DNA from 3 places in the Marinomonas sp. HM11-D genome. Region 2 is predicted to be linked to each of the others. Evidence: predicted binding sites of a transcription regulator. Region 2 holds the regulator's gene; each other region holds the start of a gene.

What was found. Region 2 encodes PhoB, which activates phosphate uptake and scavenging genes when phosphate is short. Its sites were predicted from a motif close to TGTCATANNNNTGTCANA; they were not measured.
Region 1: a site for PhoB is predicted at 4,029-4,046, ahead of ACOSVP_RS02575 (PhoX family protein). Genes of this name have one in related genera too.
Region 3: a site for PhoB is predicted at 5,726-5,743, ahead of ACOSVP_RS08880 (esterase-like activity of phytase family protein). Genes of this name have one in related genera too.

What each region holds. Positions count from the first base shown of each region.
Region 1 is NZ_JBMMKT010000002.1:35,455-46,406, forward strand. Features, by position in the region: gene ACOSVP_RS02565 (methyl-accepting chemotaxis protein) at 251-1,810, shown strand; gene ACOSVP_RS02570 (EAL domain-containing protein) at 1,816-3,882, shown strand; gene ACOSVP_RS02575 (PhoX family protein) at 4,149-6,050, shown strand; gene ACOSVP_RS02580 (leishmanolysin-related zinc metalloendopeptidase) at 6,164-7,192, opposite strand; tRNA gene ACOSVP_RS02585 (tRNA-Leu) at 7,426-7,511, opposite strand; gene queA (tRNA preQ1(34) S-adenosylmethionine ribosyltransferase-isomerase QueA) at 7,734-8,795, shown strand; gene tgt (tRNA guanosine(34) transglycosylase Tgt) at 8,828-9,946, shown strand; gene yajC (preprotein translocase subunit YajC) at 10,035-10,361, shown strand; gene secD (protein translocase subunit SecD) at 10,436-10,952, shown strand, end outside.
Region 2 is NZ_JBMMKT010000008.1:102,619-113,570, reverse strand. Features, by position in the region: gene pstA (phosphate ABC transporter permease PstA) at 1-232, shown strand, start outside; gene pstB (phosphate ABC transporter ATP-binding protein PstB) at 253-1,083, shown strand; gene phoU (phosphate signaling complex protein PhoU) at 1,101-1,823, shown strand; gene ACOSVP_RS12370 (Hpt domain-containing protein) at 1,895-2,227, opposite strand; gene ACOSVP_RS12365 (sensor histidine kinase) at 2,239-4,035, opposite strand; gene ACOSVP_RS12360 (putative pterin-binding protein) at 4,032-4,547, opposite strand; gene cysZ (sulfate transporter CysZ) at 4,786-5,556, shown strand; gene ACOSVP_RS12350 (response regulator) at 5,566-6,399, shown strand; gene phoR (phosphate regulon sensor histidine kinase PhoR) at 6,469-7,872, opposite strand; gene phoB (phosphate regulon transcriptional regulator PhoB) at 7,880-8,575, opposite strand; gene ubiA (4-hydroxybenzoate octaprenyltransferase) at 8,671-9,525, opposite strand; gene ACOSVP_RS12330 (chorismate--pyruvate lyase family protein) at 9,542-10,102, opposite strand; gene ACOSVP_RS12325 (HDOD domain-containing protein) at 10,099-10,952, opposite strand, start outside.
Region 3 is NZ_JBMMKT010000005.1:50,943-61,894, forward strand. Features, by position in the region: gene ACOSVP_RS08865 (lipid A deacylase LpxR family protein) at 1-592, opposite strand, end outside; gene ACOSVP_RS08870 (methyl-accepting chemotaxis protein) at 1,032-2,894, shown strand; gene ACOSVP_RS08875 (DUF2789 domain-containing protein) at 3,193-3,426, shown strand; gene ACOSVP_RS08880 (esterase-like activity of phytase family protein) at 3,487-5,661, opposite strand; gene ACOSVP_RS08885 (putative bifunctional diguanylate cyclase/phosphodiesterase) at 5,973-8,039, shown strand; gene ACOSVP_RS08890 (ABC transporter substrate-binding protein) at 8,085-9,170, opposite strand; gene ACOSVP_RS08895 (FecCD family ABC transporter permease) at 9,374-10,429, shown strand; gene ACOSVP_RS08900 (ABC transporter ATP-binding protein) at 10,432-10,952, shown strand, end outside.

The DNA.
Region 1 (10,952 bases), on a different contig from region 2:
AAATAAAATTGCAACACTGTTTATATATGTTAAGAATGTGCATAAAATAAATTTATATTTGCATTATAATTGCACTATTTTCTCATTAGAATCATATACTTGTTTAAGATGTAGTGACTTATATCAAATCTATTTGGCTGCAAGAAATAATTTTGTAAAAAAGCATTTCTGGGTAGTTTTACCTCGCACGCTTTGTTGGCATTATCCGCCCGTTCAGAAACCAACTCACTTATTGTCATGGAACAATCTAATGAGGAAAAATCTTCCTATTAGTCTGAAAGAGCGATGCTTTGCAGAAGACACCCTTCTGATCTCGACCACGGACATCAAAGGTCGTATTACCAGCTTTAATCAGGCGTTTGTCGATATCTCAGGCTACCAGCCTGAAGAGTTGCTTGGGCAACCGCATAACTTAGTGCGTCATCCAGATATGCCGCCAGCCGCCTTTGATAATATGTGGCAGTCTCTTAAAGCCGGCAAAGCGTGGATGGGGCTGGTTAAAAACCGCAGTAAAAATGGTGATTTTTACTGGGTGGATGCCTATGTCATGCCTATGTACCGTGACGGCCAGGTGGTTGGCTATGAATCCGTGCGTTCTTGCCCAAAACGAGAGGACGTTGCCCGTGCAGAAAAGTTTTATGCGCAGGTTAACCATCCTACTGTTGTGTCCAAGGCGAAAGCTTGGTTAGCTAATTTATGGTTCTGGGTGGCACTCGCACTCTTGTCCTTAGTCGTCGTACAGCCCCTAATGGGTAGCGTAACGACATTGGTTTTGGCGCTCTTGTACACTTTAACCTACAGTGTCGCCATGACGATTAAAAATCAGCGAGCTGTATCTGCACTTCGAAGCAGCCTTGGTAATAACGCCTTTCAAGATCCTCTGATCGCCAAAACTTACTCTGATTATCCTGGTTCCGTTGCTTGCTTAGCATTGGGTATCAAATCACTACATAGTCGTATGATAACGGTTCTGACTCGTATCGAAGAATCTAGTGCTGACGTCGAACAGCAAATGGAGACCTGTTACCGAAGCCTTGAGCAAGGCCGTGTGAAGATGACTGACCAGAATAACCAAACTGACCTGATGGCTACTGCGATGACGGAGATGTCTTCGACTACAGAGGAAGTGTCTCGTCATGTGACAGAAACAGCTGAGTTTACTCAAACGGGTGCGGATTTGACCAAAGAGGCTGCAGAGCTAGGAACCAAGGTAAAAGGTTCCATTGGTGAGTTGAAAGACCGTGTGCAGTCTGTTGAGCAGGCGATCCAAGGGGTGCAGTCATTAACCGAAAACATTATCCATGCTACGCAATCGATTGATCAGATTGCTGAACAAACCAATCTTCTAGCACTGAACGCTGCAATTGAAGCCGCTCGTGCAGGGGAGCATGGTCGAGGCTTTGCTGTGGTAGCGGATGAAGTTCGTAACTTGGCTAGCAAAACACAGACTTTAACGCACGATATCGATGAACAGATTCGAGCGCTTCAAGACAGCGTCACCCATTCTTCAAAACTGGCTCATCAAGGCGGTGAAGCTTCTTTGCTGAGTATGGAATTGGTTGCCCAAGAAGAGCTACTGATCCAACAAGTGGCTGAGCGTATGGATGATATTGCTGAACGAACGATGCAAATGTCGGCCGCATCGGTTCAGCAGTCGGGTGTAATAGAAGAGAGTAGCAGCCAAGTGGTGCGCATTGCACAATTAGCCCATGAAAATACCGAGTTAATGGGTGTGTTAAGTGATGCCGTGGAGCAGTCGATGCGCTCCTCTGTGGATTTACATGAATTGGTACAACGCTTTAGGAAATAGGAAGAATGAGCAGTCAAGAGGGAGTTTTGTACCAAGCATTACTAAATGCCGCGGCAGATGGAATTATCATTATTAACTACCGTGGCATTATTGAAACCTTTTCACCCGCAGCAGAGAAGCTCTTTGGCTATCAGGCAGAGGAAGTAATCGGCCAGAATGTTTCCATTCTGATGCCAAAAGATGTTGCGTTAAAGCACGATGAATACATTCATAGTCATTTGACGACGGGTAAGCAGGAAATTATTGGCCGCGGACGAGAAGTGGTTGCACGCCGTAAAAACGGTGAGCAGTTCGAGATGCACTTATCCATTGGTAAGACCGTTGGTAGTGATCAAAAGCCGTCTTTTGTTGGGATTTGTCACGATCTTACCGAATACAAGCGTGCTTTATATCAACTAGAGCGCATCGATATGCGTTATCGCAGTGTCTTTGATAGCCAAGGTTTATTTATCGTTCGCATGACGTTGGATGGTGAGATCATGCTGGCGAACCGTACCTTCGAAACCCTATTTTCAATGCCAGCTTCTAAGCGTTGCGAGAAATTCATTGATTGCCTATTTGAGAGCAGCAAAGGCGAATTTATTAGCCGTATGGAAATGTTACGCCATGGTGGTGAGAATGAATTTAAACTACCGCTTACCTTGCAAGTGGGTAACCAGCGTAATGAAGTCGAGTGGTGGTTACGCCGCGTAACGGATCGTGATGGCCCGCATATTCAAGCCGTCGGTATTGATGTTTCTGAGAAGGTGATTGCGGCCAATGAAGTGTTCTTCTTAAAGCACTTTGATGCGGTGACTAAACTGCCTAACCTTGAGTTTTTGCGTAAGAAGTTTGATCAATTGGAGCCCGCTAGCAAAGCTCAGCCTTATGCCTTTGTGCAATTTGAATTGGCCAATCTTAAGCGCATGTTGAAGCTCGATGGTGATAGCGAAGTAGATGAAAAACTGCGTCGCATTACTTCAGTATTCGACGAAGATCCGACGATTGTGATGGCGAGCCGCCTGGCTCAAGGGCGTTTCTTGGTGGTTTACCGTGTGCCCCAGTACAGCGATGTAGAAGACTATGTTAGTGCCTGTTTGGTCAATCTACAGGAGTTGCTGAACTTGCATGAAGTGATTGGCTCTGAGTTGCGTGCGGGCTGTGCCGTATATGTGTCCGGTGAAAGTTTTGATCAATCGGTTGCACGCTCTGAAATGGCGCTGGTGTATTCCGAACAAGAAAACATTTCCTTTGTGCTTTATAACGAGTCCATCCAAAAAGAATACGAACGTTCTAAGCAAATCGAGAAGAATCTACTAAGCGCTTTGGCGCTGGGTAAAATCCAAGTGTTTATGCAACCCAAGATTGATTTGAAGTCTGGGTTGGTATGTGGCTACGAAGCCTTAATGCGCTGGCATGATAGTAAGCTAGGGTTTGTCTCGCCGCTTGAAATTATCAAGGTTGTGCATGAATTGGACTTGGTGGTTGAGCTGGATAAATACATTATCACGAAGACATTCAATGCCATCCAAGCCCACAAGGCGCTGTTTTGTGAAGCCACTCCTGTGTCGATTAACGTGTCTGCCAAGAGTTTTGTGCGACGAGATGTGATTGAGCATTTAATTATAGGCCTGCAGGAACGCAGCTTACCTTCTGAAGCAGTAGAAGTAGAAGTTACCGAAGATGCGGTCTTGTCTATCGGTGAGGCGGTAAGGGCCAATGCAGATTTACTACGCACTCATCGTATTAATATCTGTTTAGATGACTTTGGTACCGGTTATTCAGCGTTAAGCTATTTGGGGAAATTGCCTTTAGATAACCTTAAAATTGATCGTGCCTTTGTTAATGATGTGAAGACCCATCGTGGGCGAGTGATGTTGGAAGCGATTGTTTCCATCGCCAAGTCACTGCATTTAACGGTGACCGCTGAGGGTGTTGAGGATCAAGAGCAGCATGACATCTTGGCGGCAATTGGCTGTGATTTCGCGCAAGGGTATTTATATGCCAAAGCCTTACCTACAGAAGAACTACAGCAGTTCTTATCAGATCATGGTGCTCGTTCTCAAGCTATAAATCTCCAGCCGCTAAACTAAGTTCCTCAGTTTAGCCATCAAAAAAGACGCTTAGGTTACTTAAACGAGTGATCCTGAGCGTTATGCTTTCCATTCTTCTGCAATATTTTATAACTGACTAATATAAATACACTTTTCCTTGATTGAACTTGTATTTGTAACCAAATGGTCATCTATTTATCACACGAATGACATTCAAGTGCGGCTAAATATGTTTCGAATGAAACTTATTGAGCGCAGTCAGAGCGCGAATAACTATAAACGATTGATAGATTGAGGGAATTGCAATGTCAGTTAAGCAAGATCAAATGCTAGGTTTTGATGAGCACGACGAATTGGTTCGTCCAGCGATGGAAGTGGTTGAGTTTGAAGAAACTGCGAAAGCCATGGTATCCCGCCGTGGTTTCCTAACCGGTGGTGCCGCAGTCGGTGCAACGGCATTTGTAATGGGCTCTACAACCCTTGCTGCAGGTAAAGCGCTAGCGGGCGAAGAAGCGAAAATGTCTCGCCTTGCATTTGAAATGGTAAAAGCTAATGCGCTGGATACGGTAACTGTGCCAAAAGGTTACAGCTGGCAAGTGGTTGCCTCTTGGGGTGAGCCACTGTTCTCAAACGCACCAGCATTTGATCCTGCAACAGGCGGTACTGGTGAGTCGCAAGAACTAGCGTTTGGTGACCACAACGATGGTATGGCGCTATTCTCTCACAACGGCCGTCAAATCCTTTGTGTCAACAACGAATACACAAACGAAACCACTCTGCATGCTAACCGTGCGGATGGTAAGCCGATCAACGCCGATGACATTCGTAAGAACAAAGCCGCACACGGTGTGTCTGTGGTTGAGATCGCACGTAAAGACGGCAAATGGGGCATCGTTAAAGATTCTGAGTTCAACCGTCGTATCACGGCTGATACAGAAATGGACATCACTGGTCCAGCTCGCGGCCACGACCTAATGAAAACCAAAGCTGACCCTAAAGGTGTGGTAGCAAAAGGTACTTGGAACAACTGTGGTAATGGTCAAACGCCATGGGGCACTTACCTAACATGTGAAGAGAACTTCAACGGTTACTTCTCATCCAGTTCAGCGGATTTTGCGCTAACACCACAAATGAAGCGTTACGGCATTAGCCATGAAGACCGTGGTTACAACTGGGCCCTAGCAGATGATCGTTTTGATCTGTCTAAAGATCCACAAGAGCCAAACCGTTTTGGTTACATCGTTGAAATCGATCCACTAAATCCAAAAGCGCGTCCTAAAAAACGTACTGCTCTAGGTCGTTTCAAGCATGAAAACGCTGAAGTAGAAGTAGCGGCAAACGGCCATGTAGTGGTTTACCTAGGTGATGATGAGCGTGGTGAGTTCCTATACCGCTTCGTATCTAAGAACAAATACGTGGTCGGTGGCGACAACACAGATCTTCTAGAAGAAGGTACTTTGTACGTTGCGAAATTCAACGAAAACAACACTGGTCACTGGATTGCTCTAACGCCTGAAGCAACAGGCATGACGGCGCCAGAAATCGCGATCTACACTCGTGAAGCGGCGTCTAAAGTCGGTGCAACGACTATGGACCGTCCTGAGTGGGTAGCGTCTAACCCGAATAAAGCGGAAGTTTACTGCTCGCTAACGAACAACAAAAACCGTGGCGTTAAGCCAAATGCGGGTGGCGATGAAACCCCTGCAGTAGGTCCAAACCCACGCGTTAAGAACAACTTCGGTCAGATCGTTCGTTGGGTGCCAGCTAACCAAGATCACACTGCTGAGAAATTTACATGGGATCTATTCGTACTAGCGGGTAACCCAGCGGTATTTGATGATGCTTACGCGGGTTCTAAGAACGTAAACAAAGACAACATGTTCAACTCTCCAGACGGCTTGAAGTTTGATAAGAAAGGCATGCTTTGGATTCAAACGGACGGTAACTACTCAAATGAGAAAGATTTTGCTGGTCAGGGTAACAACCAAATGTTGGTAGGTGATCCAGAAACAGGTGAAATCAAGCGTTTCCTAGTGGGACCAAAAGAGTGTGAAATCACTGGTGCTGCATGGAGTGCAGACCGTACGACTATGTTCGTAAGTATCCAGCACCCAGGTGAAGGTGGTAACTCTAACTGGCCAAACGGCGGTACACCACGTTCAAGCGTGATTGCTATCTCTCGTGATGACGGCCAAATCATTGGCTAATATCCGAATTGAAGTTTCCTGCAACGGCGCCTAATAGGCGCCGTTTTTTTTATGCAGGAATGAAAGAAGCCCCAAACTTTTATTTGGGGCTTTTTGTTACTGTAACTGTGGGGTTAGGCGATAGTTAAGTAAGTATCAGAAATTGTGTAGCCCAGATCTGCAAGACCTGCATAGGTCATTTCTGATAGGTAGTTACCTTCTGTATTTAGGTAACCTGTCATTAACTCTTTACCATAAGTCACTTCATCCCAGTGACCGCCTGCTGTGCCTGAGCCACCATCTTCTTCGATATCTGCTACTGGAAAATCCTTGTCGTAGCTAGGATCACCTTCGTTAAGGTAATCTTGGTTAATATTGAATGCAGTTATGTAGTTTTCGAGACTGTCAGTGTACTTATCAAATAACACTGCGGATGCATAATTGGCTAAGTCGCCAGTATAATCATATGTTATTACGTCGTCTGTTGGCTTCTTGGTGTCATTATCATCGATTGTTCTGGTCACTAAGCCTGCATTTGACCATAAAGTACCTAATCCAAGACAGTGGATCATCTCGTGGAGAATAACCTCATCCCAAAGCCCATCCTTGTATAATGCAACTGCGTCCGCAGTATCAAATTCCATTATTGCTTGAGATGTAAAAATATTTCCTGATGTAAGGTCTGGGTTCCAAATGTGTGTTGGGCCTGCACGCCCGAGTACACTGCCTTCTCCATCAATATTTACCAATGAGGCATCGATGGTTATGTCATCGAAATCATAGCCATCTGGAACAATATCTTCAGTGATTACACTGCTTAGAAAATTGGCGGCAGTAATAAACTCATCTTTCAAATTAATTTCTATTATTCCATCTGCTGTCTCGATTTCCTGAATCCAGTCACCTGAACTGAAGTTAAGGCGAATGTTGTATTCATCTGTTTCTCCAGTGTTGGAATTGCCATCGTTGCTTAAATAAGTATCGTTAGTGTCAGAGGGTGCTGGATCCAAGGGATTTCCTCCCTTATTGCTACCAGAACCACCACCGCCTTTCGCATCTAGAAATGAGTCGAAAAGAAAAATTTCATATTCCATGCCTTGATTGAGGCCATAGCCTTGGTGGGAGAGTCCATATTCCGAATTGATAAGTTTCTTGGAATTCATGACTGCGCTACCTGTTAGAGTGTTCTATAAGTATCGGTCAAGTGTGCACATTATTTAATCAATTGTAGCTGTTTGTTTATATCTATTATTTATAAGGGGAATGTTGGTCAGGCTAATCTTGCTAGTATGAGTTAGCGGAAAAGGGTTCTTGGAGAATGATTTAAAGGCGAGTTGAGCGGCCTAAAACGAAAAAAGCCCCGAACTTTCGTTCGGGGCTTTTCGCATCATAAAGATGGTACCAGTGGCCGGACTCGAACCGGCACGCTTTATAGGCAATGGATTTTGAATCCATCGTGTCTACCAATTCCACCACACTGGCTTTGAAAAAGGTGAGGCGTATTATGGTCATTTCTTTTGGGGTGTCAACGGTTTTTGCTGAAATAAATTAAAAAACTTTCGCTTGATTGGCTTTTGTTTAAAAGCTGATCAAAAGCCAAAATTAACCGATCAGTTAAATGGGAAATCTTCTTATATCGTACCCAAGCGAGTAGAAATTCGCTAAAATGCCGCATCATTTTTCTAGGTAAACAAAATAGCTATTATGCGCGTTTCTGATTATCGCTTTGAGCTGCCTGAGGAACTCATTGCACGCTACCCAATGCCTGAACGTACTGCGAGCCGCTTGCTTAAGCTAGATGGCCCAACAGGCGAACTGTCACACAATACATTTAAAGATGTCTTAGACTTCGTTGAACCGGGTGATCTGATGGTGTTTAACAACACCCGAGTGATTCCGGCACGCTTGTACGGCCAAAAAGCGTCGGGCGGTAAGCTTGAGCTGTTGGTTGAGCGTTTATTATCAGAACACGAAATCTTAGCGCACGTGCGTTGCAGTAAGTCGCCGAAAGTTGGTAATCGTTTAGAGCTAGGCACAGATCGTGGCGCTTCTCATGGTGCTGAGATGGTTGGCCGTGACGATACCTTGTTCCATCTGCGTTTTGATGAGCCAGTGCTTGAAGTGCTGGAAAAAGTAGGGCACATGCCACTGCCTCCTTACATCGAACGTCCCGATGACGAGAGTGACCAAGAGCGTTATCAAACGGTGTACAACAAGACCCCAGGTGCCGTAGCGGCGCCGACAGCGGGTCTGCATTTTGATGATGCCTTGCTAGCGCAACTAAAAGCGAAGGGCGTTGATACGGCGTTTGTTACCTTGCATGTGGGCGCTGGTACCTTCCAGCCAGTGCGTGTCGACGATATCAAAGATCATGTGATGCACTCTGAATACGCTGAAGTGTCTCAGGATGTGGTGGATAAAGTGCGTGCGACAAAGGCAGCTGGTAAGCGCGTGATCGCCGTTGGTACCACTAGTGTTCGCTCGTTGGAGTCAGCTAGTCAGTCCGGCCAGATTGAGCCCTTTGCTACCGATACCAGCATCTTTATTTACCCAGGTTATGAATTTAAAACGGTTGATGTGTTGGTGACCAATTTCCACCTACCCGAATCGACCCTCATTATGTTGATCAGTGCCTTTGCTGGGTATAACAACGTGATGAATGCCTACCGCGTGGCTGTAGCAGAGAAATACCGTTTCTTTAGTTACGGCGATGCCATGTTTATTACTCGAAATCCAAAGGCCGAAGGGCCAACAGCTGAGGAATAAGACGAATGTCAGATAAACGTCCAGAATGTTTTATGGACTTTGAGGTGCTTGCGACCTCTGGTAAGGCTCGCCGTGCGCGCTTGAGCTTTCCTCGTGGCGACATCGAAACGCCTGCGTTCATGCCAGTGGGTACCTACGGTACCGTTAAGAGTATGTTGACCAAAGATATCGAAGCCATTGGTGCGGATATTATTCTTGGTAACACCTTCCACCTTTGGTTGCGTCCAGGTACGGATGTCATTAAAGCCCATGGCGATCTGCATGATTTTACTCAATGGCAAAAACCAATCCTGACTGACTCAGGTGGTTTCCAAGTATTCTCCTTGGGGGATATGCGTAAGATCACAGAAGAAGGCGTAAGCTTCCGTTCACCGGTGAATGGAGACAAGGTTTTCCTAAGTCCCGAAATCTCGATGCAAGTGCAGCGTGATTTGGGTTCTGACATTGTCATGATCTTTGATGAGTGTACACCGTACCCTGCGACGGAAGACGAAGCGGCGAAGTCCATGCGCATGAGTTTACGTTGGGCGCAGCGCTCAAAAGATGCGCACGGCGATAGCCCATCTGCCTTGTTCGGTATTATCCAAGGCAGTATGTACGAGCAATTACGTGATGAGTCGCTTGAAGGTCTGACCAATATTGGCTTCGATGGTTATGCCATCGGTGGTCTTTCTGTAGGTGAGCCGAAAGAAGACATGGTGCGTGTTTTGGATCATTTGGCTTACAAAATGCCAGCTGACAAACCGCGTTACCTAATGGGCGTAGGTAAGCCTGAAGACCTAGTTGAAGGCGTGCGCCGTGGCGTGGATATGTTTGACTGTGTGATGCCAACTCGTAACGCGCGTAATGGTCATTTGTTTACGTCAGAGGGCATTGTACGTATTCGTAACGCCTTTCACCGCTACGATACCAATCCATTAGATAAAGAATGTGATTGTTATACTTGTAAAAACTTTTCTCGGTCTTATTTACATCATCTAGACAAATGCCAAGAGATGGTCGGTGCGCAATTAAACACTATCCATAACTTACGTTATTACCAGACATTAATGGCGGGATTGCGTCAGGCGCTAGATGAAGGTAGATTTGATGCCTTCGTTGATGAGTTTTACGCGAAACGTGGTATGGAAACCCCGCCACTGAGTGAGTAACAACTGTCGAAATGAATTGTCAAAGTAGCGCAACTATTTACAAAGAATATGCGCATACCGTTTTTTTAACCATTGGAGAGTAAACACCATGATCGCTTTGATCTCACCAGCTTACGCTGAAGGTGCTGCACCAGCTGACGCAGGGATTTTTAACCTGGTATTGTTAGTTGGTTTCGTTGTTATCTTTTATTTCTTGATGTGGCGTCCACAAGCTAAACGTACTAAAGAGCATCGCAACCTGCTTGCTTCTTTGGCGAAAGGCACAGAAGTGGTAACAAACGGTGGTGTTCTAGGTCGTGTAACGAAAGTTGATGACAACTACGTTGTACTAGAAGTTGCCGACAACATTGAGATGAAGTTCCAGAAATCTGCCGTTGGTGCAGTATTGCCAAAAGGCACTCTGAAATCGATCTAATGTTATGAGAAAAGCGCCCCGTGGCGCTTTTCTACTTTCTTGGTCATTTTATTTGTTAGCTCCAAGGACCTTACATGCTTAACAAGTACCCCTTGTGGAAGTATTTGCTTATCCTGCTAGTGATCGCGCTTGGCGTCATTTATGCGCTGCCAAACTTGTATCCAGACGATCCAGCACTTCAACTATCCACTCAAAAATCCACTTCGGTGGTAGATCAGCGCACTCTTGCGACGGCTGAAAAGGCCCTTAAAGACGCAGGGATTGATCTAAAACAAGCCGAAGTCACCAGCGCTGGCGGAACCTTGCGCTTTAATAACGGCGAAGACCAATTGGCTGCGAAATCGGTGATTGCTGCAGCTTTGGGCGAGAATTACGTTGTGGCACTTAACTTGGTGCCAACAACACCTGAGTGGTTGTCTTCTATTGGTGCAGGCCCAGCCAAACTTGGTTTGGACTTACGTGGTGGTGTGCACTTCTTGCTTGAGGTAGATACCCCGGCGGCACTGAAGCAGCGTCTAGACGTTGCCGCAAGTGAAATGAAGAACAGCATGCGTACGGAACGTATTCGTTACCGTAGTGTAGAGGTGAATG
Region 2 (10,952 bases):
ACCATCGCTACCATTGGATGGCAACTACCCGTTCATCCACTTGGATCAGAAATTCATGCACTTGGGCTTCCACATTTATGATGTGGGCTTCCAGAGTCCAAACGTAGAGGCAGCGCGCCCATTGGTTTACGCGACTGCACTTTTATTGGTAATCGTGATTGCATTGCTTAACTTAGCAGCCGTTACCATCCGTAACCACCTACGTGAAAAATACAAATCGCTGGAAATGTAAGACGGCGGAGAGAGACGATTATGAGCGCAACAAATACACACTCAATTGATATTTCAGCAATGCAACGTAGCCAGCAGGCGCTGCGCATTGAAGACGAAAAAGTTTGTCTTTCCGTTAAAGACTTACACCTTTACTACGGCGACAAAGAAGCTCTGAAAGGGATCGATATGATCATCCCTGAGAAGAAAGTAACCGCGTTTATCGGCCCATCTGGCTGTGGTAAATCAACGCTGCTACGTTGCTTCAACCGCATGAACGACCTAGTAGACAGCTGTCGCATCACAGGTGAAATCAACCTGCACGACACCAACATCTACGAAAAAGGCACCGACGTAGCGGAACTACGTCGTCGCGTGGGCATGGTATTCCAGAAGCCAAACCCATTCCCGAAAAGTATCTACGAAAACGTGGCTTACGGCCTACGTATTCAAGGGATTAACAAGAAGCGTGTGATCGACGAAACGGTTGAATGGGCACTGCGCTCAGCGGCGCTGTGGGACGAAGTAAAAGACCGTCTACACGAAAGTGCCCTAGGCATGTCCGGTGGTCAGCAGCAGCGTCTAGTAATCGCCCGTACGGTAGCGGTGAAACCAGAAGTATTGCTACTAGACGAGCCAGCGTCAGCACTTGACCCGATCTCTACCTTGAAGATCGAAGAGCTGATTCACCAGCTAAAAGAAGAATTTACCATTGCCATCGTTACCCACAACATGCAGCAGGCAGCACGTGTTTCTGACTATACTGCGTTTATGTACATGGGCAACATGGTGGAGTTTGGTGATACAAACAGCTTGTTCACTAACCCAACTAAACAACAAACTGAAGACTACATCACAGGCCGTTACGGCTAGGATAAGGAACTGCGATCATGAGAGAGTTAACAACGGACCATATTTCTCAACAGTTCAACAGCGAACTGGAGACACTACGTCAGCACTTCTTAACAATGGGTGGTGTAGTTGAAAACCAAGTATCGGACGCGATCCAAGCACTGCTAGAAAGCGATGGCACGCTAGCAGAAGAAGTGAAAGAAAAAGATACCACGGTGAACCAGCTAGACGGCATCATTGACGAGGAATGTACGCGTATCCTTGCAAAACGTCAGCCTGCGGCCACCGACTTGCGTATGATCCTATCGATCAGCAAAGCGGTCAGTGAGCTGGAGCGCATGGGGGATGAAGCGAAGAAAATCGCCGATCATGCTCTTAAACTGATTCAAGAAGGCGAATCGCCACGTGGTTACGTGGAAATCAGCCGTATTGGTCAAATGGTGTCACGCATGGTACGCGAGAGCTTGGATGCTTACGCTCGCCTAGACCTTGAGCTAGCCGTTAGCGTTGCGCAAGCGGACCGCTCGGTGGACCTTGAGTACAAAACAGCGATTCGTTCTTTGATCACTTACATGATGGAAGACCCACGCTCAATCAGCCGTGTGTTTAACGTGATCTGGGTACTACGTGCCCTAGAGCGTATCGGTGACCACTCCCGCCACCTATGTCAGCACCTAGTGTACTTGATCAACGGTGTGAACGTGCGTCACGTGCCAACGGAAGAGTTGGCGCAACTGGCGAAAGACGAGAAAAAAGCGTAATTCATTGCGCGCATATAAAAAGGGGGCGAGATCCTAAGATCTCGCCCCCTTTTTTTGTTTTTAATGGTCTATTACAGCAGTGCTGCCAGTTCATTAAGGGCACTGGGGTATTCCGCTTTGGCGCTGTGAAACAGGGCGCTAAGTGGCTCCGTTTGACCTTGACTGGCACTGGCTTCCATCTGCGCAAATAAGCTCGCTAATGAGACCAAAGCCAGGTTTGAGCTGGCTGACTTCAGCGAGTGGCTAAGCTGCTCAACATGCTCAAGATTGCCCGTGCTGACCGCCACTTCCAAGGTGACTAGCTTGGCTTGGCTGTCTTCCTCATAGCTGCGTTTCACCTTAAGTAAGGTGTCACGTCCCAGAATATCTTTCAGAGTCTTTAATTGCGTATGATCCACTACCATGGGGAGTGCTCCTAATCCTGTGAGCGTAATAAAGCCGCTAATTGACTGGCGGTAATGGGGTAATGGTAGACCGCCTCGGCGTGAAACTCAGGGTACTTCTGAGCGAGAGCGGAGCACCAAATAATCTTGACCGACTGTCGTTGCAGCTGTTTTAAGTATTCTAACTGTATGCTGGAAATGGTCGATTTGTCACTGACCAATAACCATAAAAACGGCACTGGCGAGTCATTGAGAACTAACATGGTGAGCTGTTCTTCGGAGATTCTTTGTACCGCATAGTGTTCTGCCAGCACCGCTTCGATCGCTTGGTCGAGCAGGCTATCGCTGCTAAGAACAGCGACAGATGTGGCGGCATGCTCGGGGTTCGGCTCATTAGCGAAAGTGTTAACCCCCATCGGTAGGTCTATCCAAATCTCAGAGCCTTTTTCTTGTGATGTCGAAAAGTGTAATTCGCCATCGAGTGAACCAATTAATAAATGGCATAGGGTAAAGCCAAGGCCCATCTGATGGATCTGATTGGCCACCGTATTGGTCGGATTAAAAGGGTTGGCGCGCAAGCCCATTTGAATCGCTTCCGGTAAGCCTTCTCCGGAATCACGCACGCTTATTTGCACCATCTTAATGGCCTTATTACTGCGTTTCTCGGGCAGATGTAAAATCGGCAAGGTCGAGGGACGAATGTTCACCAGCAGCTCAGCGTTCATGCAGTGCGGCGTCATTTGTAGAATAAGCGCTGTGAGAATTTCGTGCAGACGTTTGTAATCCGTATCTACTTTAATTGGGATACGCGGGTCCACCTGACACACCACTCTGACATTGTGTGCATGAAAGGTCGGCTCCAATGCGTTAATGGTGTAATCCAGATGGTCGCGGATCACGCCTTCACTAAGGTGCGGCTTGAGTTGGTTGGCTTCGATCAGAATCAAGTCATGGTAGCCATCTAGCAAGGTGAGGATTTGGCTATTCTGGTTCGTGATACGCTCTAAGTCCGTTTGTGTTATTGGATCGGCACTGTCTTGTTTTAGCGAAGACAGACGGCTGATCATACTGGTGATGGTGGGTTTAAGTTCATTAGTGATACGACTGATCAGCTCAACTTTGCCACTCAATGTGTCTTGGATACGTTGTTCCAAGCGGGCGGTGCGGTTCAGCGACTGGCGGAATGTTTGCGACAGTTTAAAGGTCATTAACAAGAGTGCACCGGAAATTACTAACAGAATAAGGGAGATCAGCTGGATATATTCCAACTGCACATCCAACTCGGCCCGTTTGTTGGTGACATAATCGTTAGCACCCTGATTAACGATCACCACGAAGTCGGTAATTTGTGAATCCAGCGAACGTAGCCGCGCCATAATAATCGGTACTTGGTCTAAACGGCCGTTTTCTAAGTGTTCGATATTGAGGCTAATCAGCTCTAATTCACCAGAAATAATGTTCAGTAAACGGGTCGCTCGACCATTGGCAAAGTTACGAATATGACGACCTAGATCGCCTTTACGCAGTAAATCGACACGGCTTAATACCAAGTCGTATTGGAAGTAAGCATTGCCATTGACCGGTAGGTCCTGCGCTTTGAGGTCTGATAAATAGTTCATCAAACGGTAGGTTTGTAGCTGCAGTTGCAAAGAGTGCCAACGGGAGCTGTCGAATACTTGGCGGGCATTCAGACGTGTGCTGTTATCGGCCAAGGGAATCAGCAAAAAAGTCAGCAGTGATGCGCTACAAACGCAGATAATTAATAAGTTAATTAGGGTGCGTTTGCGTTGCTTATTGCGCTCTGGGGTTTGCTCGGTTGTTGCGCTCATTTGTCTAGCATCAATACTTGCAGAGATTGAATTTGCCAAATCGAACGGCCGTAATAGGCTTCATTGCGCAGTTCTGGGTATTGGTCAAAATCATATACCACCATCAGCGGACCCTTATTGCGTACGGAAATGGCTTTACCATCCATTTCATAGGCAATGATGGCGCGATGATGGTCAAAATCCGCTAACGGCACTTCGGTAATGTATTGATTAGACGCGGTCAAACGAATGAGGTTGCCCTGGATCTCTAATTGCTCGAGTAGATCATTCGGGTCGAATCCCACGTAGTGGTGTGAGCCTTCTTCCCATGGGGTCTGCGTTAAGATTTGATGCACCGGTAGTTGCTTAAGCATGTGCAAATCAAACTCTGCTGGTACTGGAGGATTGGTGGTGCCGCTGTAGCCGCTAACGCTTAACACAACCGGTCCTTGCTGCGCTTCTGATACGGCGAAGGCACTTTGACAAAGGGTGGTGGAAGCTACCACCAAGGCGGTCCAAAAAAGACGTTTCATAGCTATATCCATATCAGAAGTAGGCTCACCATAAGTGTGAGCCTTACAGTGTATCAAATTTGATTTTAAGCGATAGAAGCAATCCGCTCAAAAAACAAGCAGCCATTATATATGTGGCTCGCTGTGTTGAAAAAGCGCACGATTTGGTGCGGCGGTTGGCACACAGCGGACACAAAAATATGCTTAAATAGGCACCCTAAATGTTATTCAGAGAAGTTTTGCAACAAGGACTCAACCTGTGATCACTCATCCTTTTAGCGCCGTTGGCGCCATTATCGAAGCCTTCCCACTGCTGCTGTCGCGCCGCTTACGCTTGTTTCTATTAGCTCCTATTTTAGCAAACATTGCGCTGATGGTATTGCTGTATACGGTTGCGTTAAGTTACATGGGCGTCGCGGTCGATGAAATGATGGGCTTTATGCCAGAGTGGTTGTCATTCCTAAACTGGCTATTTTATCTGTTACTCAACATTGTAGTTGGCTTGTTGATGTTCTATAGCTTCTCGGTCGGTGTGAATATCTTAGCGGCGCCCTTTATGGCGTTTCTGGCGGAGAAAGTGGAAGAGCATCAAACCGGTAAGCAGTTTGATGAAGATATGAGCGTTGCCGGCTTGATGGCGATTGCGGGACGCAGTTTAAAACGTGAGTTACAGAAGTTGTTTTACTTCCTACCGCGTTTCCTCGGCCTGCTGTTGCTGTCTTTTATTCCGGTGGTAAACGTGGTGGCGCCGTTCTTGTTGGTGTTGTTCTCGGCTTGGATGTTAGCGCTGCAATATATGGATTACGCTTTTGATAACAATAAGATTCCGTTCCCTGAGATGCGTGCGTCGTTACGCGAAAAGCCGCTATTGTGCTGGACGTTTGGCTTTATTGTGATGTTTGCCGTGACCATTCCGTTTTTGAATTTATTTGTGATGCCAATTGCGGTGGTAGCGGCGACCTTGCTTTGGATTAAGTTGTTCAGTGAACGCTTTGTGAATTACGCCGACTTATTGTCTCAGACCCGATAGGACTCGATTTTGAAAATACTGGTTGTTGATGATGCGTCGTTTACTCGTGATTTGATTAAACGAACCTTGCGTAAGCGCTTTCCATCGGTCACGGTGGAAGAAGCGGTGAATGGTCGCAAAGCCCAGCAAATGCTGGAAAAAGTGCCCTTCGATATGGTGCTATGTGACTGGGAAATGCCAGAAATGACGGGGGTTGAGTTGCTACAGTGGTGTCGCGAGCAACCCAATTACAAGAAAGACGTATTACCGTTTGTCATGATTACCAGCCGTGGCGATAAATCCCATGTGGTGGAAGCAGTGCAATCGGGGGTGACCGATTATCTGGGCAAACCCTTCTCAGCAGATCAATTGGTACAGAAGGTGTTGGCGGCGGCGAAGCGCAACGGCTTGGAAAAAAAGCTGGATTCGGCACCGCGTAGCCATGTGGCGCCTTCGACCGGCGGTGTGGCGTCGGGTTCATTGGATGTGTTGATGGCGGGGACGGCCAATCCGAAAGCTGCACCCACACCTAAGATCACCAACCCAACCGTATCGATTAAGGATGTGAAAATCCCAACCAAGGTGCGTTTTGCGGGTAAAGAGTTCCGTTGTATGGTGGTGCATTTCGGCAAAGAAGAAGCCACCCTGTTGATCAAAAGTGATGACGTGATCCCAACCGTGTTGGATCAAGCGGTCTTAGACCTAACCTTTGAGCAGAAGGTGAATCGTCTGAACTACTACGTGCAAGCGGTGGCGACCACTGAGAAAAAACATGACTCGGCGTTTTTAACCGTGACCCTGTGTTTGATCGATCAGGACGCGGACAAGGAAGCCTTTATTCAGCGTTTATTTGATTCGTTGTAAGAACGATTCAGACGACGCATAAAAAAGCCCAATGCATTGCATTGGGCTTTTTTGTATCTGAGTGCTGCACTACGCAGAAGGCGTATGCGCGGATGTTTCTGAGCCGTTCTCAGCCGTATCGGACACTTTCTTCACGTCATCCACGTTGTCTTCCACATCGCTTGCCACGGTCGCTAGCAATGCCTCTTGGCGTACACGGTCGGTTGGGAAGTGGCAGGAGAAGGTGCTGCCAAACCCCGGTTGACTGCGAATTTGCAGCTTGGCGTTATGGTGAATCAAGACGTGCTTGACGATCGCTAAGCCCAAACCAGTACCACCAGTGTTAGAGCCGCGGCCCTTATCGACACGGAAGAAGCGTTCCGTTAGACGTGGAATGTGGCGTGGGTCGATGCCCAAACCTTGGTCTTCTACTGAGAACACTCCACTGAATTCATTTTGAATCCATTTTACCTGAACGTGACCACCTTCTGGTGAGTACTTGATCGCGTTGAAGATAAGGTTTGAAAACGCGCTATAAAGCTCACTGGTAGCGCCATAAATGTAGCTATCTTCTGGAATCTCAAAGCTAATCTCATGCTGCTCTGACATCATCGGCAGGGCGGTTTTACGCACCGTCTCACAAATGTCTTCCAGCTTAAGCCATTGATGGGGCTCTTTCTGATCATTGGTCTCTAGGCGAGACAGCAACAACAAGTCCTCGATCAAATGCTCCATACGCAACGACTGATCGGTCATATTGACGATACCGCGTTGCATGGACGGCGGCAGGTTATCTTTAAACATGGATAAGGTTTCAAGATAGCCTTTGATCACTGTCAGTGGCGTTTTCAGCTCGTGGGAAGCGTTTGCGACAAAGTCTTTACGCATCTGCTCTAGCAAATGTAAACGGGTCACATCACGGACAAAAATCAGGTGATCGTTTTGGTCGTAAAGCGTGGTTTGCAGCTCTAAATATACCCCTTCTTTTGAAGGCGATTTAATCACGAGAGGCTCACCAAAGCGCTTTTGCGTGAAGTATTTAAAGAATTCCGGATTACGCAGAATATTGGTAATCGGTTGACCACGATCGACAGGACGTTGCAGGCCCAATAACAAGCCCGCCGAGTTGTTCCACCATTCCAAGTTGCCGTTATTATCGGCCATGATCACGCCTTCTTTGAGCGCGGCGGTGGAGTTCTCGATACGGTTCAAGGCTTGGCGCATACGACGTTTCGATTTACGCTGTTTCTTTTGCAGACGATAGACTGCATCAAAGATTTCACCCCAGATACCCGTCGCGTCTGGGGGCGCAGCTTTACCGGAGCGGCGTAGCCAATTGTGAAATTGATACAGTTGATACAGCTGCCAATACAGCGTACCGAGCGTATACAATAAGGCTAGCGCAAGAATATGGCCCAATACGAAACCAATGGCGATCACCGCCATTAGTCCACTCATCCATGTAATGAAAGCTCGTTGCCAAGTTCTTTTCATATAAAGTCTATGCCGTACGTTTCGCAGAGAATCGGTAACCCGTGCCGCGAACCGTTTGAATTAAAAAGTCGTGGGAATCGCCAATCGCTTTACGTAGACGACGAATATGCACATCCACCGTACGCTCTTCAACGTAAACGTTTCCACCCCAGACTTGATCCAATAGCTGTGCGCGAGAGTAGGCACGCTCTTGGTGAGTCATTAAGAATTTCAACAAGCGGTACTCAGTCGGTCCCATCTCGATTGGCATGGTGCCAATGGAAACGCGTTGGCTGATAGGGTCTAGCAGTAGGCCTTCCACTTCGATTGGGTCGTCGACACCTTGTGGTGTGGCACGACGCAATACCGCTTTTAAACGCGCCACCAATTCACGTGGCGAGAATGGCTTGGTGATGTAATCATCCGCACCCACTTCTAGACCTTGAATCTTGTTGTCTTCTTCGCTTTTCGCGGTCAACATGATGACGGGAATTTCCGCCGTGGTTGGGTCTTTTTTCAGGCGACGAGTCAACTCAACGCCACTGCCACCAGGCATCATCCAATCCACTAACACCAAATCAGGGCGGTGATCGACGATCATCTCATGCGCCTGTTGGCTATTTTCCGCTTCCATGTATTCATAGCCAGCCATTTCCAGCGCGACGGCGATCATCTCGCGGATTGGTGCTTCATCATCAATAATTAGTACTTTTTTACCGGTCACAGGATTTATCCTCATCTCAGGAACGGTAGTTATTAAAGCCGCTAAATATGACAGCTGTGTTAAATTGTCATATCAGTGCCACATGATTGCCACAATTAAATGTAATACCCGAGTAAGATTCCTGCAAAGATGCAGTAACCGACACGGTTATTATCTAAGAAAGAACGGAAGCAGGCTTGGCGCTCACGCTCTTTGGCTTGTTGGTATTGCTGGTAAAACAGGTACACAGCGCCCAACAAGCTGACAAAGTACAAAATCCCCAGCTGAGCAATCACGCCAATCCACATCATCAGCGATAGGGTTAGGCCCTGCAGAATAATAATCACCAGTAAGTCGTAACGGCCAAATAGGATAGCGGTGGACTTAATGCCGACTTTCAAATCGTCGGGACGGTCAGTCATGGCGTAGTAGGTGTCATAGGCGATGGTCCAGAAACAGTTCGCCACAAACAACATCCACAGTTGCGGATCCAGTAAGCTACCCCCTTGAGCGCTGTAGGCCATCGGGATGGCCCATGAGAACGCCAAGCCTAGGAACAGCTGCGGTAAATGGGTGTAGCGTTTCATAAAAGGATACAGCGCTGCTAGGAACAAACCGACAAAAGACAGCAAAATGGTTTGCAGGTCGGTAAACAGCACCAAAATAAAGCTTAAAATCGATAGTCCGGCAAACAGTGCCAAGGCTTCTACTTCTGATACACGACCGGACGGCAACGGACGGTTCTTAGTACGTTCGACAAAGCCATCGACTTTACGATCGGCAAAGTCGTTAATGACGCAGCCTGCTGAGCGCATGCTGAACACACCCAGTACAAAGATGAAAATCAGATGCCATTCTGGCCAGCCATCGGCCGCCAACCAAAGTGCCCAAAGGGTTGGCCACATCAGCAATAGGGAACCGATTGGGCGGTTAAAACGGGTTAAGTCGGCGTAATCTTTTAGTTTACTCATGGATTTTATCGCTTTGTTAAAGTTGTCCGGCGGCCGGCGTAATAGCACTGATGGCAGGGTAGAAGGCTTCGTTGACCAAGATACCTGGGCCATATTCGATAAATACGGAACGCCGCGCCCAGAGCGAGTCTTGGCAATTCAGAATCAAACCAGCAGGCAGTTTCACGACTTCCGTTGGGCTACGGCGTAAGCCTTTAGATTTATACACGTAACCACCCAGAGGACGGTTGCCTAAATGCGGCAGGTAGCGCCAAGAGCCGCGCAATGAGCGGGCTGGAATAATTGACCGAGCATACACCACAGGGATCTCATCGACGTACAAAATGACGCTACGTACTCGAGCCGTTTCGCGATTTTTTAACTTCAATCGTAGACGTTCACGCGGTGATGGGAGTTGCCAAGCATCGCTTAATACCTCGACCCGCAATTGACCCGCTTGACGCAGCTTCGCGGTAATCGAATGACTGGTGATTAGCCACGGCAAGATATTTTTCGGAATGGCAACGCGCGCAACCTGCTCAATGCTATGCCAGCGGTAGTCAAACTGCTGCGCCAGCTTGTGGTTTAGCAGGTTCATTTGGCCCCGCTTATCAGATCAACCATTTTGCACAGTTCGCTAGAAGAGCTGAGTACTTTGCGATGACACTTCTGTGCGTCTTCCGCTTTTAAGTTTAACGCTTGCAGTAGTTCAGGATTAAGTGGCTCATCGTTAAACAGTTGATGGCAAAGTTGTAAACCAAGTGCCAGTTTGAAGTGGTCGCCTTGATAATTTGGTGTCTGGCTGTAACGCACCGCCGTGTAGATGCTTTCTGGCAAGCCCCAATGTTTCAGTAGCCAAGCGCCTAGCTGTTCTTTGGTGAAATGTAGGGTTTGCATTTCAATCACATCGGTTGGCAGGTGGGCATTGGCCTCGATATAGCGCGACAAAATACCGAAGTGCGGCGGTAATACCACGGCGATCGCTAGATAACCGAAGTTATGCAGTAAGCCAGATAAATAAGCATGGCCCAAGCGTGGGCGCTCACCGGATGGCATTTTGCGCACTAACTCTTCCATCAGAACCGCATGGGATACGGCACTGAACCAGAAATCTTCGTAGTGACGGGGGCCGTTTTGCGGCAGTTGAAATGCGCTACCCATGGATAAGCCAAGCGCTAGATTCATCACCATATCAAAGCCTAAAACACGAATAATGGCGTCTTCCACCGAGTCAATTTCACCACGTACGCCGTAATAGGGCGACGAGGCCCAGCTGATCACCTGTGCTGACAAAGACGGGTCTAAACTGATCACATCACACAGATCATCGGTGCCGGCATGTTCATTCGAGCACAGCTGAATAATGCGGTGCGATGATGCGGGTAGTGGCGGAATCTCGAGAGTTTCTTCCAAGCGGGCTTGTAAACGCATGGACTGAAATTTCCCTA
Region 3 (10,952 bases), on a different contig from region 2:
CATCCATCGTATCCAGTTCTGATGCCCAGTTGCGCCAAAGGCGACCACGCCCGACTTTGAATACCAGCTCATTATGCAGCTGCGAATCCCAACCTTGCGGATCGTCTGATGCCAGTACCTGATGTACCAGTTTCTGAGTTTGTTTACCCAATGCCGCAGGGCCAACAATACCGATACTGGTGCTGGCCACATCGGCGTGATCTTTGTTAAGTACTAGATACGAGTTGGTCAGACTGATCATCGCAGAGTAAGGAATATCATTTGGGTCTGGGTTGACCAAGGTTAGGTCCGATGGGGTGTACATGGACTGTCCTAGCTTGATGGCATTGACCGCACCATAGCTTGTATCGGTGGGCATACTCCACATTAGTGGGGCGACCCAAAAATCATGTTTTGGGGCCACACTGCCATCGTCCATCGCGGGAATGCCGCCGCGATCATACAAAGTAAAGTACAGACCATTAGTGTAGCCGTCATCACGGTGAATGAAATAGTCATTGTCCAGCGTTAGGCTGGCAATACCGCTACCAGCGTAGAGGTTGGCACTTAGCAGGGTGAGTAATGCGGCGCCTAGAAGGGGTGTTCGTTTCATAATGTTCGATCAAATTTGTATATTCGTAAAAGTTAAAGTTATTGTAACGACTCCTTAAAAAAGTAGGTTTCAACTACTAAGAATTGTTCTGAACAGTTTTTGTGATAAATGCCTTTACGTTACTTTGTTTAAGGCATCTGATAATAAATGGGATAAAAGGATTCGATTTTGCTGCAAATATGGTGCAACCATGACCAGACTTTAGTTTTTTACTACTACTTAAACGTTGGGCGGTTTGACTAGGAAGTGAACAACTGCACGCTCAATTGTGAAAGAATAAATCATAGTTATACTAATTAAATTGTTAGTAACATTTCTGTCATAAAACCTTCATATTGTGTCTCGCTATCGAGATTTACGGTCTTTGCTACACTTACTTCTTAGGAGTTTTCTAAGTGCCTAGCAGGGATAGTCATTCCTAAGTTGAAGGTATTGCACCGTGCAAATTAAGCAAAAGCTCATTCTGAACACTAGCGTTGTGATCGCTGCGATGGTTGCTCTAGTCATCGCATTCCTGTTTGCAGAAAACCGATTAAAAGAACTCATCGTGGGTAAAGAGTTGGCTCAGCGCCAAGAGTCGGAAATGTTATTACTGCGACGTCATGAAAAGGATTTTCTTGCACGCGAAGACATTAAATATGTGCAGCGTTTTGCAGAAGTGATGACACGCATAACCCAGCAGCAAGCTACCCTTGATCAATTGTTTATCGAGTTAGGCGTAAACAGTAATAGCTTTGCTGGCTTATTACCTCTGTTCAAAGAATACGATCAAAAATTCAATGCCTTGGTGAAGGCTGAACAAGCCATGGGCCTGACGCCAGAAGAAGGCTTGGAAGGACAATTGCGTGGCGCAGTGCATGATATTGAAAGTGCGCTGAAAGACTTAGATATGCCGAGTATCCTGGTGACCATGCTGCAATTAAGACGTCATGAAAAAGATTTTATGCTGCGCCTTGATGCAAAGTACCCTGAACGATTTGCCAGCACCTTGCAGCAACTGAAACAGCAAGTTCAGTCCGCTGAGATGGACATCTCAGAGCAGAAACGTTTACTTATTTTAGCGGATACTTATCAAGCAAAATTTACCGATTATGTTAATCAGCAGCGTCTGATTGGACTCGATTCTGATCAGGGATTAATGGGTGAGATGCGCCGTACCATTCAGCAAACCGAAGATAAATTAAGCGCGATGGATCAGAGCATGACACGCCAAACGGATGTGTTATTGCGTGAGATTGAAATCACCATGGCGCTAGTCTTTGCGTTAGTGGCGATCATAGCGACCGTCATTGCTTGGCGCATCAGTCATTCTATTAATCGTCCATTGGCCTTGATTCGTGAGGCAGTGCTTAAAGTCGACCGCACCCGCGATTTGAGTCTACGCATAGAGTACGATGGCAGAGATGAAATTGGCGATGTGGCGCGTAGTACCAATCAAATGTTAGAGGGTTTTCAAGCGGTGGTGCTATCGGTGAATGACTCTGTGTTGCACATGAATCAACAAACTCGACAGTTGTCTCAAACCGCGGAGCGCACTGCTAATGATGCAGAGCGTCAGCGCGATGAAACCGATATGGTGGCGGCATCCGTGTCTGAGTTGGTGGGCACTATTGAGGACATTTCACAAAATATGGCGGTGGCAGTAGAGAAAACCCAGTCGACCGAACAAAGTGCCACTGATGGCCAAGCGCGAGTCTCTGATGCAGTCAGTCGTGTGCATCATTTATCGTCACGTCTAGAAGGCGCCATGGGTTCCGCGGAAGAGCTAGCGAAGCAAAGCCAAAGCATTGGCAGCATGCTAAATGTGATTCAGGACATTGCTGAGCAGACCAATTTATTGGCGTTGAACGCCGCAATTGAAGCAGCACGTGCTGGTGAGCAAGGCCGTGGTTTTGCCGTGGTTGCGGATGAAGTACGTGCTTTAGCAAGTCGTACTCATGATGCCACATTGGAAATCTCTGGCATCATTGATTCGTTACAGAGTCGTACCCAAGGCATCGTCAGCATTATGAAAGAGTGCAGTGAAGACGGTTTACGCAGCAGTGAAGAGTCGGCGGTGATTGGTGATGTGTTAGGACGCATCACGCAAGAGGTACATGACATTGCCGATATGGCCCGTGAAGTGGCGGGCGCGATTCAGCAGCAATCCATTGCTGCCAATGAAATCAATCGCAATGTGGTGACGATCCGAGAAATCACCATGGATACTAGTGAAGCGGTGCGTTTGAATTCTCAATCAAGCCACGAAATTTCTGAGTTAGCCCATCAATTGGAAAGTGTAGTATCACGCTTTAAGTTATAAACAGTATTCGCTCCTCGAAATGAAGCCGCGCAGTGCGCGGCTTCATTATTTTTACATTACCGGATCGGACTCCATATAGTTTTATTTTTTCTTACGTAAGCTTCATAACCGCCTCTGCTTTAATGGATAGTCATACTGGCAAGCGAAGACATAGGTGACATAGCCAACGTTTTTTGGGGGGAGTAAAGTCGCTCAGGGTGAATGCATTTTAGCGGTTGCTGATATAGCGGAATTTTATCCTTTCATCTAGTCTTTAAAAGGCGGTTGTTTTTCTCATCAACACTCTCAGGAGGATTTTATGGAGACTCATGTTCATTCAATTAATTCACTCTTTGAGCAGTTGGGGTTAGACGGAAGTAAACGGGGAATTGAGCAGTTTGTGGTGACGACGGCACCGATTCCAAGTAATGTCCAAATTTGGGATGCGCCGATCTGGACAGAAGCCCAAGCCTCAGCGTTAAAGCAAATGAAAGCCGATGATGCCGACTGGTCGGAGGTGGTTGACCAGCTGGATGTGATGCTTAGAGCCTAATCATTCAAATAAAAAACGGCGCCAGTTGGCGCCGTTTTTTTTTGTTGGCCGTGATCAGGCTTATTTGAATTCACCGACTTTGAAGAAGAAGGTTTCACCCGTGCTGTCGTCCACACCATCGTTATCCGTTACCGCATAACCTGTGTTGCTGGCATCAATGGTAAAGCCTTCAATCTTATCGACCACGATACCGTTTTGAGCTTTAAGTTCTGGTAGGAAATCGTACACCAAGTGCTTACTCACGGTTGGTAGCGTTTCACCTAGAGCGGCAGTTTTGACATTCGCCAAGTCCACCTTGTAGAGGCGTTTTACTTTAGCAGCTTCGGCTAGTTGATTATCACGCTCTACCACATACAAGCTGCCGTTGTGCGCAGTAATTTCAGAGAGTCCCATCCAACCAGATTCCGCTTTCTCAAGCGGGTAGTGTGTGGCGCTCCAAGTGTTGGCCGCTAGATCGTAGGCCAATAGTTTGGTTTGATCTTTGGCATCGTCTTTCCAAGGGCGTTGGATGGCCACCCAAAGGGTATTGTCCACTAGCGTGATACCTTCCGCACCAAAACGTTCTTGGTTTTTCAAAAGCTCAGCAGGGAAATCGATGGTTTGATCAATTTCACCGTTCGCCTGTACATGGTACAAGGCATGTGGCACTTCTTTCTTCTCGTTGCCCTCAGAGGCTAACCAGAAGCCACCTTTCGGATCCATCACGATACCTTCAAGGTCTAGCTTTTCAGCAGGTTTGCCATCGCGCGTGATGACCAGTTTATCGGTGATTTGCGCAGGTGTTTTAGTCGCATCAATGGTGAAAATCGCGGGTTGACTAGAGTAAAAGCTATCACTGATGGCGTAAAGTTTACCGGCCTGCTTCAGGTCAGCAGCCAAACCAGACAAGGCGCCCCAACCAATCGGTGCACCTTGTGCGTCCAAGTTAGAGCGAATTTGTGGGTAAGCGGGTGCTTTGTCTTCTAATTGGTACAGCATCACATGAGAGCGTGGGCCGCTGTCTTTTACCAAGTCTTCTTCGTTTGCGGTCGCAATCAAATTACGACCTGGGATGGCAATCGCAGATTCTGGCGCAATACCAGATGGCAGCATTTGCACGAACTCTGGCGCAGCACCAGTGTCTTTGTAGACTGCCATTACAGAGCCACGCTCAGACATCACGAAGATGTAGGTTTGGCCATTGAAAGTCGCTACTTCTAGACCTTCTGGCTCAGCGCCTTTTTTACCAGAACGTTTTTCTGGGTAATGACCCACGCGCACCACTTCATGTTCAAAGCTGGCACCGCTTTCAAACAGAATGTCACCTTTTTTATTGAAGATGGTAAAGCCGCGGGCCCCCCCTTGATAATCGCCTTCGTTGGCAATCACAAAACGCTCATTGTCCAACCATTTCACCGCATCCGGTTCACGTTTGAGATCAGATTGAGACGCGGTGAAGGTTAGCGCACCGTCTTTCTTCACATCGATTTGCGATAGGTTTACGGTGCCGGCAGAGAAGTGGTGCATTACCTTGGCTTGCTCAGCATTGATGACGACGATGTGGTTGTTTTCCTGTAGCGTCACGACCACTTCGTTGTTGTCATTGAAGGCAACGAATTCTGGCTCAGGATCGCTTGGTGCAATGTCCGCAAGGCCTGCCAAAGAGATGGTGTGGGTTTTGTTACATTCGCCAGTGGCTTGGTCGAATTCAATAATGACCACGTAGCCCGCCGGCATTTGTGGCAAAGCACCGTCGTTTAGTTCTTCGTCACGTTCGTTTTCGATCGCCACGGCGATGTAACGGCCGTCTTTTGAAACCGCCACAGAATCTGGTTGGCCGCCTAGGTCACAACGCTGCATCACTTTTTGTGACGCCACATCAGCAATGGCAAGGTAGCCACTTGGATTGGTGTAGCTTTCAGAGGTGTTCACTCCAGCTACTACCCATTTACCAACGCTGGCTACAGAAGTTGGTTCACCTTGAAGGTCTAGGAAGCCTAGTGCTTTAGGTTGGTTAGCCTGTTTAATGTCGACAAAACCAATACCGCCACGTGGGCTGTCTGAGTAGATCAGAGTGTTGCCATCGGCTGTCGCAGTAATGATTTCGGCTGAGCTTACGGTTTCAACGGCTTGGTTGCCTAGGTTTTTCGCAACAGGGAAGCTAGCAATGCGGTTAAAAGCATCCGCTTGAGCCGCTAGGCTGGCGCCTGCAAGGCAAGTTGCTAAAAGCGTACGGCGAAAGGTGGTTGCTAACATGACTATCTCCATCAATAAGTTATAAAAATTGGAAATAACTTAGCGGCGGGAGTTTGCAGTTGTATGTGATTTAAATGTCAAAATGATGACGGCTATACACTGAATTCGAGAGGAGATTTATAAAAGCCACCTAGTTGTTAGTCTCTTTTAGCGCGGACTTTACTTGCAAATTGCTACAAAAATTAAACTTATTCTCGGTTACTTACGTACTAAGGTCTAACCATAAGAATAATGACAGCACGTTCGTATAGGGAATCATCCTACCTATTTGCATTCGCTGTTTTCACTAGCTCTGTTTGAGGAACTCTACAATGGCAACCTTTACCAATCATTTCGAAGCGATTGTGGCGTCGTCTGATGATGCGATTATCAGCAAAGACCTTAACAGTATTGTGACCAGTTGGAACCGGAGTGCAGAGAAAATTTTCGGCTACAGTGAGCAAGAAATGTTAGGTCAGTCCATCACTATACTCTTTCCTGTTGATCGATTACATGAAGAGCAAGCTATTCTGAATCAAGTAATGCGTGGTGAACAGGTTGAGCATTTTAAAACAAAACGGTTGCACAAAGATGGTCATTATATAGATGTATCGGTAACGGTATCTCCTATTTGCGATCAAAATGGAGTCATTGTCGGTGCGTCTAAGATTGCGCGTGACATTACCAAGCAAGTGCTAATAGAGCAGCAATCGGCTCAGTTTAAAGCATTGGTTGTTTCCACCGAAGATGCCATTATCAGTAAGACTTTAGACGGCTTCATTCAAACTTGGAATCCTGCTGCAGAGAGAATGTTTGGCTTTTTAGCAGATGAAGCAGTAGGTCAACATATTACGTTAATTTTTCCTGGTGATCGCATCCAGGAAGAAGCAAAGCTGATGAGGGCACTGCGAAAAGGGGAAGTAGTTCGTCACTTTAGAACTACCCGAGTGCGAAAAGATGAGTCTCTAATTTATGTATCTATTTCCTTATCCCCGATTTTTGATGATCGTGGGCAAATGTCTGGAGTATCAACGATTGCACGTGATATTACCCATGAATTCAAAGACAAATCTGCACTGGTAAACCACACAAGTCATGACGGTCTAACGGGCTTACTTAATCAGTATGGCATGATGCAATGTATGGAAGAATTACTGCATATGTCGCATATTCGAAATAAGAAGTTCGCATTGTTAAATCTCAATATTAATGGTTTTCAAAAGTTTAATGAGCAGTATGGCTTTGCTTTTGGAGATCAAGTATTGATAGCCATTGGTCATTGTATTCGTAAAGCCATACGAAGCTCGGATGAATGTGCTCGTATTGGGCAAGATGACTTTCAGATTTGTTTAATGGGACTTGCTAGCCAAAAAGATATTGAGACTTCCGCAAACAAAGTTGCCAAATCCATCTCTACCATTACGACTGTAATGAATGTGCCTGTTTCCATTTCAGCCAGTATTGGTGTCGCCGTATTTCCTGATGATGGCCACAGTACCCAAGCCTTGATTACCCGTGCAGACCACGCTCAATTTTGCGCTAAACAAAGTGGAAGTCATACCATCAAGTTGTTTTCGGGTCTGCTACAAGAGCAGTATTTAGGTGAGGAAGAAATCGCCATCGCATTGAAAGAGGCGGTTCAGAATAAAGCGTTAAGCCTCGTTTATCAGCCTATTGTTGATGTTGAAGCGGGTAGCATTAAAAAAGTAGCAGCATTGGTTCGCTGGGAGCATCCAATACATGGTGTTCTTGAGCCGGACTTGTATATTCCTATTGCTGAGAAGTTTGGTTTAATCCGCGAACTAGATGATCTAGTCATGGATATGGCAATGGATCAGCTGTCCCGTTGGACAACCTTATATGGCTTAGATTTTCAGATGTCGATCAATCAGTCGCAGTATGACCTCATTGACAAAGAGCTATGTACGAAACAGTTGCTAAGTAAGCTCCATCAATATGGTTTGCAAGGGCAAAATCTAATTATTGAGATTTCTGAAGGTTGCTTGATTCAGCAGTCAAAGGTGATGATGGCGATTTTAAATCATTATGAAAGTTTAGGAATACAAGTCGCTATAGATAACTTTGGAACGGGCTATTCATCTTTAGGTTGTTTGAAGGACTACACCTTCAGTATGCTAAAAATTGACAAAAGCTTAGTCGACTCGGTTATGTTTAACCAAGTAGACGTTATCCTAGTCGAAGGCATTCTGAGTATGGCGAAGCAATTGGGGATACAAGTGATTGCAGAAGGGATCGAAACACCAGAACAATTAACGTTGCTGCATAGCCTCGGATGCACCTTACAAGAAGGGTTTCACTTTTCAAAATGTTTGAAAGCAGATGCATTTGAAACCTTTATGGCATCACATTACGAATTGCGCCACAACCAAATAGCTTAAGCTGAAAAACGCGCTGAGCAAAAGCCTGCTCAGCGCGTTTAGGTTTTATTGACCTAATACAAACGTGCCACTTGGTGTAACAGGCAAATACTTTTGGTAAAACTCAAGGTAAGCCGCTTGCGGGTCTAGATCTTTGAAAAGCTCTGGATATAGGGCCTTGGCATAAAATTGAATCATGGCGCCATCCAAGATGGAACGTACCGCGCCATGGTAGGCGGCATACATGCGATCATTTTGCACCGCATTGAGAGACGACCAACCAGTACGTTGCTCAAAGCCCTCTAAACGTTGCTGTGCTTGTTCTTTACTAACGTTCTGACCCATGAGCATACCATCATCACTGGTGCTGCTTTCGTAACCGGTCATCACGATCACATCAGGATTGGCGGCGAGAATTTGTTCAGGGTTCAGCTTGCCCCACCATTCTACGTATGGCGCAGAAATGTTATCGCCACCGGCCATGGTAGAGATGGCGCCCCACATGTTCTTACCGAAGGTGTAGCCCACTTCATTGACACCCGCCGCGCCGTATTCCGTGTAGACCGTAGGTTTCGGTAAATTGGCTTGTTCAAGGCGGGTTTGAATCATCTGCAAGTTTTGCGTGTATTCATCGGCGATGGTCTTCGCGCGCGCTTCTTGACCGGTGATAACGCCGATAATCTCGGTACTTTTCACATGGCGCTCAAGGGTTTGTGCATTGTAATCCACCACGACCACGGGAATGCCAGCCGCTTCAAGACGCTCAACATCACTGCCCAGGCCCTTATATTGCCAGTCCGCCAGCATAATCAAATCAGGATTTAAGCTGATGACTTTTTCAACTGAGAAGGTTTTCGTATCAACGCGGCCAATGCCTGGGATCTCATCTAGAGAAGGGCGGTGCGCAACGTACATGTCCCAATTGGCAGGGCGTGCTTGCCAGATGTATTTGGACATGCCTACCACATGGTCGTAAGCCGCCTCGGTGCCAATGGCCATGTAATCTTCTGGGTAAAAACCGACTATCACGCGCTGCGCAGGCGCATCAAAGGTGATTTGGCGGTCCAGCACATCGGTAAGGGTGACATCTTGGGCAAAGCTAAGCCCCGTTGCAAAAACAAGAGACGTTAAGGCCGCAATTTTAGGCAGCATAGAATTTTCCTAAGTGAAGTCGATAATATCAGGTCCGTTGAGCCATTATTCGCAATAAATCCTTGTGAGCTATTCTACAGTTACATAAAATGATTGTGCAAATCATTATCATTCGCCGATATGTGTAAGCATTATGCATAGCGTTACAAACAACCTTTTGCCAAGGTCATGCTTGGCATATTTGTGATTTAGACCCACTGTTCATGCAAACTTCTACTATGATCGCTGAGGCGCTCGAAACCCAGCGACGTCACGAAAAGCGCCGCTGGCTTGTGTTGGCGGCACTACTGTCTTTTCTGCTATTGTCCTTCATCTTCGACATTGCCACAGGCCCATCCATGTTGAGCCTTCAAGATGTGGTGCATGCGCTATTAAATTGGCTTGGCTTGCCCGTTGAAGTGGCACGCACCACTGAAGTGATCGTTACCAACTTACGCTTACCTATTGCTCTGATGGCGCTGATCGTCGGCGGTTCGCTGGGGGTGGGTGGAGCGGAAATGCAAACGCTACTGAATAACCCGATGGCGAGTCCTTATACCTTGGGCATGGCTGCGGCGGCGGGCTTTGGTGCAGCCTTGATGCTGTATGTTGGTTCATTGGGCTTGAACTCACAAATTGCCGTGCCAATTGGCGCCTTTATCTGTTGTATGCTCTCGGCAAGCTTATTGTTTGGCTTGGCGATGATGCGACATATTTCCTCGGGCCAGCTTATTTTGGCGGGTATCGCCTTGCTGTTCTTGTTCCAGTCATTGTTGTCATTGGTGCAATTTGTCTCGTCACCTGAACTGAGCCAGCAGATTCTGTTTTGGCTGTTTGGTAGCTTGACTAAGGCGACCTGGACCAATGTGTCGATTACGGCGCTGGTCACAGGCGTTTGTGTGCTGATCTTGATGAAGGATGCCTGGAAGCTGACGGCGTTACGTTTAGGGGAAGAACGCGCTAAAAGCCTTGGCGTAAATGTCACCCGCTTGCGTTTAAAAACCCTAATTCTAGTGGCAATTATGACCGCCACTGCCACCAGCTTTGTCGGTATCATTGGCTTTATCGGCATTGTCGCGCCGAATATTGCGCGTATGTTGGTGGGCGAAGATCAGCGTTACTTTTTGCCACTGTCGTTTATTGTTGGTGCCTTTCTGTTATCCAGTGCTTCGGTGCTGTCCAAAGTGATTGTTCCAGGCGCTTTGTTTCCGATTGGTATTGTTACCGCCATCATTGGGGTACCTTTCTTCTTTTGGCTAATTATCGGTAAGAGGCGCTAACCATGCTACAAGTTCGAGATATTTCTCTGGCCTACGATGATTTGGTGCTGGCCGATGACATGAGCTTTTCCCTCGAAGCGGGCAAAACCCATGTCATCATAGGTCCCAACGGTACTGGCAAAAGTACCTTGTTAAAGATGCTGTTTGGAGATGTACAGCCGCAAGCAGGGGAAGTGTTGTTTAACAACCAACGACTGAGCAAAGCGACTTTGCCCCAGTGGCGCAAGCAGTTTGGCTATATGCCGCAAGATATCCGCTTAGACGTTGGCTTGAGTGTGCTGGAAGTGGTCTTGCTTGGCCAGTTGAATGCTTTGTCGTTGAAACTCGGCGATAGTTTGCTAGAAGAAGCCCTGCAAGCGTTGGATCAGATTGGCTTATTGCATCTGGCTAACCGCGATGTGCGAACCTTAAGTGGCGGTCAGTGTCAGATGATCTTGTTCGCCCAAGCGCTGATGCGCAAGCCAGAAATTTTGATGTTGGATGAGCCGGTTAGTGCGTTGGATCTGCACTTCCAGCAGGTCTT